Regions from separate parts of the Variovorax endophyticus genome, predicted to be linked through region 3. Evidence: predicted binding sites of a transcription regulator. Region 3 holds the regulator's gene; each other region holds the start of a gene.
What was found. Region 3 encodes LexA, which represses DNA repair genes until DNA is damaged. Its sites were predicted from a motif close to ACTGTATNNNNATACAGT; they were not measured.
Positions count from the first base shown of each region.

Region 1: a site for LexA is predicted at 1,520-1,537, ahead of imuA (translesion DNA synthesis-associated protein ImuA). Genes of this name have one in related genera too.
Region 2: a site for LexA is predicted at 1,142-1,159, ahead of imuA (translesion DNA synthesis-associated protein ImuA). Genes of this name have one in related genera too.
Region 4: a site for LexA is predicted at 1,721-1,738, ahead of KV106_RS39260 (ATP-dependent helicase). Genes of this name have one in related genera too.

Region 1 is NZ_JAHUTH010000019.1:32,564-35,503, reverse strand. Features, by position in the region: gene sigJ (RNA polymerase sigma factor SigJ) at 1-617, shown strand, start outside; gene KV106_RS23450 (carboxymuconolactone decarboxylase family protein) at 634-1,086, opposite strand; gene imuA (translesion DNA synthesis-associated protein ImuA) at 1,550-2,392, shown strand; gene KV106_RS23440 (Y-family DNA polymerase) at 2,334-2,940, shown strand, end outside.
Region 2 is NZ_JAHUTH010000003.1:179,158-182,097, forward strand. Features, by position in the region: gene KV106_RS05510 (2-hydroxychromene-2-carboxylate isomerase) at 1-45, opposite strand, end outside; gene KV106_RS05515 (CmcJ/NvfI family oxidoreductase) at 54-941, opposite strand; gene imuA (translesion DNA synthesis-associated protein ImuA) at 1,173-1,988, shown strand; gene KV106_RS05525 (Y-family DNA polymerase) at 1,957-2,940, shown strand, end outside.
Region 3 is NZ_JAHUTH010000008.1:297,930-300,869, forward strand. Features, by position in the region: gene KV106_RS13400 (D-2-hydroxyacid dehydrogenase family protein) at 1-638, opposite strand, end outside; gene KV106_RS13405 (hypothetical protein) at 823-1,206, opposite strand; gene lexA (transcriptional repressor LexA) at 1,384-2,058, opposite strand; gene KV106_RS13415 (asparaginase) at 2,131-2,940, shown strand, end outside.
Region 4 is NZ_JAHUTH010000057.1:13,792-16,731, forward strand. Features, by position in the region: gene KV106_RS39260 (ATP-dependent helicase) at 1-1,708, opposite strand, end outside; gene corA (magnesium/cobalt transporter CorA) at 1,940-2,926, shown strand; gene KV106_RS39270 (5'-methylthioadenosine/adenosylhomocysteine nucleosidase) at 2,919-2,940, opposite strand, start outside.

The DNA of each region.
Region 1 (2,940 bases), on a different contig from region 3:
CGCTGGCCGACGACGTTTCTGTAGCATTTCTGATTCTTCTTGACCATCTCTCACCAGAGGCCCGCGCCGCATTTCTTCTGCGCGAGGTCTTCGATGTTGACTATGACCAAGTAGCTCAAATCTTAGGGAAAACAGAAGCGGCAGCGCGACAGATCGTGCACCGTGCACGGCGCGAACTGGAGAAAGCTCGCGCAAAAGATCCGCGCCCGCCGGCATTGCCCGTACGCAACGAGCACCAACACCAGGTGCTGCGGGACTTCGCTCATGCGATTTCACGTGGCGACTTCGCGGGGCTGCAAGCTCTTCTTGGCGAACACGCTAAGCTGTTCAGTGACGGCGGTGGCTTGGTCCCGAGCTTTGGTACGCCTCTTCTGGGCGCACGTCGCATCGCTTTGATGTACTTTGCATCACACCGCCGTTATGGCGGGGCGATGCAGGTCCAACTGGTGAAGCTCAATGGTCGATGGGGCCTATTGCGCTACATCGACGGGCAATTGGAATCGGCGCAGTCCTTTGAGATCGGCGACCAGCAGATCCAAAAGATCCATGTGCAGCGCAACCCAGAAAAGCTGGCGCGTCTTGCCGCCACTCTGGTTCGCTTGCCTGCAGTCGTGTGATGGCAAGGGCTGGCCGTTATTCGACTTTCGCACGGGGTTTTAGACGGAAACTGACGCCGAGGCGGTTGATGGCGTTCATGGTTGCGATCGTGAGGGTAAGGTCGACCAGTTCCTTCTCGCTGAAGACGGCCGCTGCGGCTGCATAAGCTTCATCGGACGCATGCGTTTCACTGACCAGGGTCACTTCTTCGGCCCACGCGAGGGCTGCGCGCTCTTGATCCGAAAACAGGTAGGCCGCTTCGTGCCACACCGGGACCAGCACAGCCTTGTCGACCGACATACCCGACTTGATCAAATCGCGTGTGTGGATGTCGATGCAATGGGCGCAGCCATTGATCTGGGAGACCCGGAGAAAAACCAAGTCGATGAGCTGAGCCGGAAGGTCAGTGTCCTTGGTGACGAAGTGATGAAGGCCCCCAATGGCCTTCGCACCTTCGGGCGAGACTTGAAACCAATTTGCGCGTTGCATGATCTTTCTTTCCTTTTGTGTGAAGACTGGCAACATCACCAGCCTTCGCTTGTAAGACGGCCGACATCGACTTGTTGTGACATGCCCGCCGGAGCATTCCGGCATTCCCACCTTGAAGTCGTGGCTGCGATCGTTGTCGCGTTGCCAGTCATGTGTCAGCAGGCTTTTCTTGGTCCGGCGCCTGGAAGTTGAACGAAGGCTGCGGGCGCGACATTCCGCCCCAGTTCGGCCGCCAGTCGCGCTCCCCTTGTACCTCCCACGTGCCGTCGCGTCACTCGAAGACTTGCTCCTGATGTTCGCTAGGCGTTGCGTTGTGGCAGTACGCCTCTGGGGCCTGATGCAACGCACAGAAACTCCAGGGGTGCTGCGTTCGCACCTCAAAAACCCGCCAAATTTGTAAACCTTCTTGCTAAACGGCTGGAGGCTCAAGGATACTGTATTTCCATACAGCATCGGAGTCCACATGATCGCCTCCCTGTCGTGGGTGGGTGGCGACGACGCGTCCCCCACCCCTTTCGCTTCCCATGCACCGCGCGACCCGAAAGGCCGCCCGCTCCTCCTTCCGCACGCGGTGGAATCCGCGATCTGGCGGGGGGATGCCCTGGGTAGCCCCGTGACCCGCGTCCTCAGCAGTGGCTTCGAGGCCCTGGACGCAGAACTGCCCGGTGGTGGGTGGCCTTGCGGTTCGCTGACCGAAGTTCTGCAGGTGCAGGCGACGGTTCTCGAATGGCGGCTCTTCGCGCCCGCCGTGCGTGCGCTGGTCTTGCAAGGCAAGCAGATCGTGGTGGTGGGGCCTCCCAAGGCTCCGCATATCCCAGGGCTTGTTCATCTGGGACTCGACGAGCGTCATCTAGTCTGGATTCACGCGGACAAGCCCGTGGAGCGGCTGTGGGCGATCGAACAGCTGCTCAGGGCCAACGCAGCGGGCATGGTGCTGGGATGGGTGCCGCAGGCTCGTCAGGAACAGATTCGTCGCCTGCAGGTTGGCGCGCAGAGCTGCGACGCGCCGATCATCCTCTTTCGACCGGCTGCGGCCGCGCACGAGGCGTCGGCGGCGCCGCTGCGCCTGCAAGCGCGATTCGGCATCGATTGGGAACTGCGAGTGCAACTGCTCAAGCGCAAGGGGCCCTCGCACGATACGGAGCTGCGTCTGCCATCGATCCCCGGTGGTCTGGCGGACATCCTCACGCCGCGCCTGCAACACCCGAGCCGTCTGATCGCGGCGCGTCATTCCAGAGAGTTCCCTCATGCTGTGGGCAGCATTGCTCCCGGACAACCTGCCGGACGATCCGAAGCCGCGCACTGAAGCGCTCGACGGTCTGGCGACCTGGTGCCTGCAGTTCACCCCGCGCGTTGCCGTCCTCGAAGCGCTTTTGTCGTGTCCCGGCGTCGTGATGGAACTCGAGCAAAGCTTGCGACTTTTTGGCGGCAAGCGCCGGTTGGTGGAGCGGGTGCGCGAAGAGTGCGTCGATCTTGGCGTGCGACACCTCGCATGGGCGCCCACAAGCTTGGCCGCGCTCGCACTCGCGCGAGCGGGCGTGTCCAATGGCTTTGCGAAGCCCTTGGCGCAACTGTTGGATGCATTGCCGCTGGAGACACTCACGCAGGTCGCCGTGCACCAAGCCACACTGGCACGCCTGGGTTGCCAGACCTTGGGACAGGTTCGAGCCCTACCGCGCGGTGGCCTGAGCCGGCGCTTTGACGCGCAGTTGCTTGGAGCCCTGGATCAGGCGTATGGCTTGCGCCCTGACGGTCATGCGTGGACCCAGCTGTCGGAAACTTTCCATGCGAAGCTCGAGCTGATGGCGCGTGTGGAGCATGCGCCGGCGATGATTTTCGGTGCTCGTCGACTGA
Region 2 (2,940 bases), on a different contig from region 3:
GCCGAAGTCGAACCAGAAATCGAGCGTGGGTGCGTTCATGGCCATGGCCTCCCTCACTCGAACACCACCAGGCAGCGCGCCTCGATGCTTTCGCGCAGCGGTGCATCGGCCGGCGCCAGCGGATGGTCGAAGGCCGCGTGCGGCGTGAAGCGTGCGACGCCGCCGAGCTGCGCGTCGTACTGCTTGAACACCAGCGCCTCGTGCCGGTCCATGCGCGAGAAGTACGACCAGCGGTGGGTGGGGGCATGGGTGGCGAGGTAGATCTCGCCGGTGCGCTTCGGATAGCGCACCTCGGCGTTCACCAGGTCGCGCGCCATCACCGTGCGCGCATCGCAGACGGCCAGCGGGGTGTCGAGCACCGGCCCGGCGATCGAGCGCCAGATGTTGACGATGCAGTAGCGCCGCACGGCGGCGGCCTCGGCCGCGCTCGCGAGCACCAGCGCGAGCCGGCGCCGGCCCGATTCCTCGGTGTAGTCGTTGTGGATGCGGCCGTTGGCGGCGGCCTTGCCGTCGGTCTTGCCGCGGCCGAAGTTCAGCGCGGTGCGCTCGGGCTCGCGCTGTCGTACCAGGTGGTCGAACACGTGGGCGCGCGCGCCGCCGGTGACCGCGAGCGCGAGCGCGGCCAGCTCGGGGTAGTAGACGGCCTGGACCTCGGCGTCGTCGAGGAAGTCGGCGACCGCGGTCGGCGCCTCGCGCAGCTCGAAGCCCTCGCGCTCGATGTGGGTCGCCCGGCCGCGGGCATCGGCGATCGGCATGGCGATCCGCTCGTACTCGCCGCTCTCCCAGGGCAGGCCGGGCGGCGGCGTGAAGGCGTAGCTGTAGGGCCGCAGCGCGGTCGGCCGCAGGTAGTTGAGGCCGGCCTCGATGTCGCCGCTGGCGGGCAGCGGCGCGGCGGCGATGGCCGAGCCGGCGGGTGGGGAATGGGAAAGGGTGGCGTGCATTCCTGGGGCTCCTGGACATGGCCCGCTGGCGACCGCGGCAGCCCATCCGCCGCGGCCACGAGGACCATTCTTCGTGAAGTCATTGGAGCGGCTTCGGCGCGGGGCTTCAAACGAGATCTTGGCGCCATCGCATGAGCCATCGGAATGGGAGAAGGGGCCCCGCAAAGAAATTTGCCGACCCGATTGCGAACCCCTGAAATACTGGATAAAAATACAGTTAACAGTTTCATCATGGGCCTTCCTTCCCTCGCCTCCCTCTCTCCCGCCGCCGGCCGCGGCGTCTGGCATGCCGACGAGCTCGGCAGCGCCGACGCGCAGGTCATCGGCACCGGCCATGCCGCGCTCGACGCGCAGCTGCCGGGGGGCGGCTGGCCGGTCGGTGCCATGAGCGAGCTGCTGCAGGCCGCGCCCGAGGACCATGTCTGGCGGCTGCTGCTGCCCGCGCTGGTGCAGTCGGTGGCGGCGCGCGGCGGCCCCGTGGTGCTGATCGGTCCGCCGCGCGAACCCTTCGGCGCCTCGCTCGCGGCCCATGGCCTGCGGCCCGAGGCGCTGATGTGGGTGCGCAGCGAGGCCGCGGCCGCGCGGCTGTGGGCCTGCGAGCAGGCGCTGCGCTGCGCCGAGGTGGGCGCGGTGCTGGCCTGGCTGCCGCAGGCGCGCGTGGGCGAGCTGCGGCGGCTGCAGCTCGCGGCCGCGCAGCACGAGGCGCTGCTGTTCGTCTGCCGGCCCGAGGCGGTGGCGCAGTCGGCCTCGCCCGCGCGGCTGCGGCTGCGCATCGCGCGCTGCGAAGCCGACCCGGCGCAGATCGAGCTGCACATCCTCAAGCGCCGCGGCCCGCCGCTGGCCGCGCCGGTGATGCTGCCGGCGCGCGGCGAGCGCATGGCGGCGCTGCTCGCGGCCGCGCGGTTGCGGCGCAAGCTGCGCGCGCAGCAGCAGGGCGCGGTGGCGGTGGAGGCGGTGGAAGCACCGCCGGCCGCCAACGTGGTGCGCATCGACGCATGGAAGGCAGGAGGCGCCAATGCACTGGATCGCCTTGCAGTGGTCGCTTGAGGCGCAGGCCGAGGCCGGTGCCGCCACGGCCGCCGCCGATGCCATGCCCACGCCCGAGGCGCTGGGCTGGTGGGCGCTGCGCTACACGCCGCACGTGTGCTGGCTCGACGAGGCGCTGATGCTCGAGGTCTCGGCCTGCGAGCGCCTGTGGGGCGGGCGTTCCTCGCTGATGCGTCAGTTGCTCAACGAGAACCCCGTGCCTGCCGCCGCCGTGCTGCGCGGCGCGCAGGGCGCCACCAGCCTCGAGGCGCTGGCGCGGCTGCGGCTGTTCGTGCGCGAGGAGAAGCGGCCGCCCGAGATTCCCGCCGGCCTGCCGCTCGACACCCTGAGCGCCGCGCGCGAGCACCTCGATGCGCTCGCGCGGCTGGGCTGCCGCAGCTGGGGCGAGGTGGCGGCGCTGCCGCGCGGCGGGCTCTCGCGGCGCTTCGGTGCCGAGCTGCGCGCCGCGCTCGACATCGCCTGGGGCCTGCGCCCCGAAAGCCATGCCTGGCTCACGCTGCCCGACGTGTTCGAGCAGAAGCTCGAGCTGCCCGCGCTGGCCGAGACCGCGCCCGAACTCATGTGGTCGGCCAACCGGTTGTTGTCGGCGCTGCAGATCTGGCTGCGTGCGCGCCAGCGCGGCGCGCGCGCGCTCGAACTCGAATGGACGCTCGACCTCAAGCGCTTCAACGGCGTGAACCTGCCGCCGACCCAGCAGGTCGCGGTGCGCACCGCCGAGCCCACGCAGGACCTCGCGCACCTGCGCCGCCTGCTGTCCGAAAAGCTCGCCCTCGCCACGCTCGCCGCGCCCGCGAGCTGGCTCAAGCTGCGCTCGCTCGAGACCGATCCGTGGGCCGGGGCGAGCACCAGTTTTCTGCCGGAGGACAACCGCAAGGGGGACAAGTTGCACGAGATGGTCGAGCGGCTGAGCGTGCGGCTGGGGGCGATGCAGGTGCTGGTGCCGCGGGCGCGG
Region 3 (2,940 bases):
AGCACGTCGGCCATCGCGAAAAACTCCTGGCGGCTCTGCGCCACCTGGAAGCCGTCGGAGCGTGCCTTGGTGCAGCTCGCCTCGCGGCCCCAGATCACCACCTGCATGCCGAAGGCCTGCCCATAGCGCGCGACGAGCTGGCCGATGCGGCCATAGCCCCAGACGCAGAGCGTCTTGCCCTTGAGCACCGAGCCGAGGCCGAAATTGGGCGGCATCGAGGCCGACTTGAGCCCCGACTGCTGCCAGGCGCCATGCTTGAGGTTGCTGATGTACTGCGGCAGCCGGCGCATGGCCGACATGATCAGCGCCCAGGTCAGTTCGGCCGGCGCCTGCGGCGAGCCCGAACCCTCGGCCACGGCCACGCCGCGCTCGGTGCAGGCGGCCACGTCGATGTGGCTGCTGATGCGGCCCGTCTGCGAGATCAGCTTGAGCTTGGGGAGTTTCTCGATCAGCTGGCGCGAGATCTGGGAGCGCTCGCGGATCAGGACGATCACGTCGGCGTCCTTGAGGCGCACCGAGAGTTGGCCGATGCCCTTGACGGTGTTGGTGTAGACCTTGGCTGCGTAGGCATCGAGCTTCGAAGCACAGTGCAGCTTGCGCACCGCATCCTGGTAATCGTCGAGGATCACAATATTCATGGCATGCCATTGTGCCTCGCAGCATGGAATCGGCGCGCCGTAGAACGTTTGGATACGGCCCTGCCGCCCTCGAGGGGCGAAAACGGGGCGAAGACCGGAGAAGCGGCTCGAAGGCCGGGCAAAGGGCGAGGTTGCCTATGGACCCGGCCCCGAGGCGGCGCGCGAGACGCGCCGAAGGACGCTTTCAGTGCAGGTGCGCGGGGCGGGCCGCCCCGGCGGGTGCTTCGAGCGCTTCGAGCGCGGCGAGGCGATCGAGCTCGGCGCACACGTCGGCCATCCGGCCCGAGATCACCACCCGGTTGCTGTTGCGCGCGCCGCCCTGCTGGCGATCGACGAGACGAACCACCCGCAGCGGACGCGAGGGCGCCTGCGCCACGGGCGTGGCCGGGAATGCGTTCGGGGCGCCATCGCCACGAGCCGCGCGCGACGGCCGTACCGACACGTAGCGCAGCTCGCTGGCGCACAGGCTCTCATCGTTGCGGCGCGCGGGGCGGGCGGGCAGCCAGCGGTTCGCGAGCGATTGCAGCGGCATCCAAAGATCGACGAAGGTGAGGAGGGCGATTCCCATGTGAACTCCAAGAAGGTTTGAGGTTGAACACAGGCAGGATTCGTTGTCATCGGGCGCAGCAGGGTGATGGCGACCAAGCGCCATACGCCCGCCACCTGCGGCGACCGGATGGGGGATGCGGGATGCGGATCCGCGAAGCGGCTCGGCGATGCAGACCGCCGGGCCGGCTCGGCGGGGCTACATCAGCATGGTGTTTCGGATCAGGCCGACCGCGAGGCCTTCGATTTCGAAGGGTTCGCCGGGTTGGACCACGATGGTCGGGTAGTCGGGATTCTCGGCGTGCAGCTCGATCACCTGCTTGTTGCGCTTGAGGCGCTTGACGGTCACCTCGTCGCCGAGGCGCGCCACCACGATCTGGCCGTTGCGCGCTTCCTTGGTGGCCTGCACGGCGAGCAGGTCGCCGTCCATGATGCCGGCGTCGCGCATCGACATGCCGCGCACCTTGAGCAGGTAGTCGGGCTGGCGCTGGAACAGCGTGTTCTCGACGTAGTAGGTCTGGTCGACGTGCTCCTGCGCGAGGATCGGCGAACCGGCGGCGACGCGGCCGATGAGCGGCAATGCGAGCTGAGCCATGCCGGGCAGCGAGAGCGAGAACTGGCTGTTGCGCGACTCGGCCAGCGAGCGCAGCGCATCGCCCTTCAGGCGGATGCCGCGCGAGGTGCCGCTCACGAGTTCGATGACGCCCTTGCGGGCCAGCGCCTGCAGGTGTTCCTCGGCCGCGTTGGCGGAGCGAAAGCCCAGCTCGCTCGCGATTTCGGCACGGGTGGGCGGCGCCCCGGTGCGGGCAATGGCGCTCTGGATCAGATCGAGGATCTGCTGCTGGCGGGCGGTAAGCTTCACGGCGAACTGCATGGTGGTTCCTTGCGGCACTGGCTGAACATCCAGTACCTGTATTTTTAACCAGTTTTTCAAAGTTGGCAAGCGATGGCGACTTCTTCCCCCTCGAATCCGCGGCGCGTGGTGGTGCTCGGCACCGGCGGCACCATCTCGGGCCGCGCGGCGAACAGCGGCGACAACATCGGCTACACCGCTGGCGAGGTGGGCGTGGCCGACCTGCTCGGCGGCATCGAGGCGCCCGCTGGCGTGACGCTGGCGGCGGAGCAGGTGGCGCAGGTCGACAGCAAGGACATGTCCTTCGCGATCTGGCGCGCGCTGGCGCTGCGCTGCGCCCACTGGCTGGCGCAGCCCGACGTGGCCGGCGTGGTGATCACCCATGGCACCGACACGCTCGAGGAGACCGCCTTCTTCCTCCAGTCGGTGCTGGCGCCGCGCAAGCCCATCGTGCTGACCTGCGCCATGCGCCCGGCCTCCGCGCTGTCGCCCGACGGCCCGCAGAACGTGCGCGACGCGATCGCCGTGGCCGCGACGCCGGATGCGCAGGGCGTGACCGCGGTCTGCGCGGGCACGGTGCTCGGTGCCTTCGACGTGCAGAAGGTGCACACCTACCGGCTCGATGCCTTCGACGCGGGCGACGCGGGGCCGGTGGGCTACGTGGAGGAGGGCGAGGTGCGGCGCGTGCGCGACTGGCCGGCTTCGGAAACGGGCGCGGCCTTCGGTCGTCTTCCCGAGGACGAAGCCGCATGGCCGCGCGTGGAGATCGTGATGAGCCACGCGGGCGCGAGCGGTGCGGTGATCCGTGCCTTGCGCGCCGACGACGCCGCCATCTCGCCGCTGCGCGGCCTCGTGCTGGCGACCACCGGCAACGGCACGCTGCACCATGCGCTCGAGGCGGCC
Region 4 (2,940 bases), on a different contig from region 3:
CTTCGGGCGGGTCGAGCGTGAGCTCGGTGAGGAAGCGTTCGCGCGAGGCGTAGCCCGAGGCCATGTGCACCAGCTGCTCGACGTCGCCGCGGCGCGTGCCCGCGGTGTCGTCGTAGAGCCGCTCGAGGTGCGGCAGGTACCACTCCATCGCGATGCCCACGTCGGCCGGCCAGGCCAGCGACGGCGCGCGCAGCGCGGCATAGGCCTCGGCGAAGGCGGCCCATTCGGCGCGCGCGGCGCTCGGCGGCACGAAGTCGCGCAGGGCGATGGCCGGGTCGGCCGCCTGGTCCATCGCATCGAGCAGCTTCGCGCTGGTGGCCGGCCCGATGCCCGGGATCAGTTGCGTGACGCGAAAGCCCGCCATGCGGCCGCGCGGGTTCTGCGCGAAGCGCAGCACCGCGAGCAGGTCCTTCACGTGCGAGGCCTCGAGGAACTTGAGCCCGCCGTACTTCACGAACGGGATGTTGCGGCGCGCCAGTTCGAGCTCGAGCGGCGCGCTGTGGCTCGAGGTGCGGAACAGCACCGCCTGCGACTTGAGCGCGAGCCCGCCCTCGCGGTGCGCGAGCACCTGGTCGGCCACCCAGCAGGCCTGCTGGGCCTCGTCGGGCACGCGCACGATCTGCGGCCGCCCGGCCGAGGGCTTGTCGGTCCACAGCGTCTTGGCATGGCGCTCGGCCGCATGAGCGATGCACGCATTCGACACGTCGAGGATCGGCTGGGTGGAGCGGTAGTTGCGCTCCAGCGTGACCACGCGCGCCGGCCGCGAGAACTGCGAGGGGAAGTCGAGGATGTTGCGCACCGTCGCGCCGCGGAACGAATAGATCGACTGCGCGTCGTCGCCCACCACCGTCACGCCCCGCCCGTCGGGCTTGAGCGCGAGCAGGATCGCGGCCTGCAGCAGGTTGGTGTCCTGGTACTCGTCGACCAGCACGTGGTCGAAGCGCTCGCCCAGGTGCCGCGCCAGCGTGGGCTCCTCCATCATGCCGGCCCAGTAGAGCAGCAGGTCGTCGTAGTCGAGCACGTTCTGCTGCTGCTTGGCCTCGACGTAGGCGCCGAACAGCTGCTGCAGCTCGACGCCCCATTCTGCGCACCACGGAAAGGACTGCCTGAGCACCGACTCGAGCGGCGCGCGCGTGTTCACGCAGCGCGAATAGATCGACAGGCAGGTGCCCTTGTGCGGAAAGCGGCGCGCGCTCGAGGAGAAGCCGAGCTCGTGCCGCGCCAGCCCCATCAGGTCCTCGGCGTCGCCGCGGTCGTGGATGGTGAAGTTGTCGTCCAGCCCGATCTGCGCGGCGTACTCGCGCAGCAGCCGCGCGCCGATGCCGTGGAAGGTGCCGGCCCAGGGCAGCGCGGGCGCGGTGTGGGCCTGCAGCCCCAGCACGCGCGCGAGCACCTGGCCGGCGCGCTGCGCCATTTCCTGCGCGGCGCGGCGCGAGAAGGTCAAGAGAAGCAGCCGTTGCGGATCGACCCCGCGCGCGATCAGGTGCGCCACCCGGTGCGCCAGCGTGCTGGTCTTGCCCGAGCCGGCGCCGGCGATCACGAGCAGCGGGCCCGCATCGGCCGCGTCCGGAGCGCCACCGGCCAGCGCCTCCACCCCGTGCTCGACCGCCGCGCGCTGTTCGTCGTTGAGGCTCGCAAGGGCGGCCGCGAGGCGCTCGGCCTGGGTCGCCGGCGGATGGGAAAAGACGGGGGACGCGGCGCTCGGCATGGCCGCCACTCTACTGGATGTTCGTCCAGTCCAGCCAACTCTGCGCTCATTCGCCGATGACATAATCGCGCCTCGCTGCAACTGGAGACCGCATCATGGAAACCGCCCCGTCTCGGCAGCTTTCAACTCCCGGCTGAGCCCGGCCGACCGGCTCCGGGATTTGAAAGCGCCCCTCTTTCTCGTCCCCCGCCCGTCCGCCCCATCGCCCCAGCCATTTCTCGGGAGTGAGCCATGCTCAATATCTTCACGCTCGCCAACGGCCGCCTCGTCCAGGAAGAGATCGAGGCCCTCGAGGAGCTCTCCCGCTTCCAGCCGATCTGGGTCGACCTCGAATCGCCCACGCTCGAGGAGAAGCGCTGGATCAAGCAGTACTACGGCCTCTCGATCCCCGAGGACGCGATGGACGAGGACATCGAGGAATCGGCGCGCTTCTATGAAGAGGACAACGGCGAACTGCACATCCGCAGCGACTTCCTGATCGACGACGACGAAGCCCCGCGCGCGGTGCGCGTCGCCTTCATCCTCAACCAGCACAACACCGACCTGCGCAGCCGCGGCGTGCTGTTCTCGATCCACGACGAGGACGTGCCCGTGTTCCGCCTGCTGCGCATGCGCGCGCGCCGCGCCCCGGGGCTGATCGAGGACGCGAAGGAAGTGATGCTCAAGCTCTTCGACGCCGACGCCGAGTACTCGGCCGACTCGCTCGAGAACATCTACGACGAGCTCGAGGCCGCCAGCAAGAAGGTGCTCTCGGGCAACGTCAGCGACGAGCTCGCGGGCGAGGTGCTGGGCGCCATCGCGCGCCAGGAAGACCTGAACGGGCGCATCCGCCGCAACGTGATGGACACGCGCCGCGCGGTCAGCTTCATGATGCGCAGCAAGATGCTCAATGCCGAGCAGTTCGAGGAAGCGCGGCAGATCCTGCGCGACATCGAATCGCTCGACAACCACACGGCCTTCCTGTTCGACAAGATCAACTTCCTGATGGATGCGACCGTCGGTTTCATCAACATCAACCAGAACAAGACGATCAAGATCTTCTCGGTGGCCAGCGTCGCGCTGCTGCCGCCGACCCTGATCGCGAGCATCTACGGCATGAACTTCAAGTTCATGCCCGAGCTCGACTGGGCCATGGGCTATCCCTACGCCATCGTGCTGATGGCCGCGAGCGCGCTGGTGCCGATGTGGTACTTCCGCCGGCGCGGCTGGCTCAAGTAGTCGACCCGGCAGCA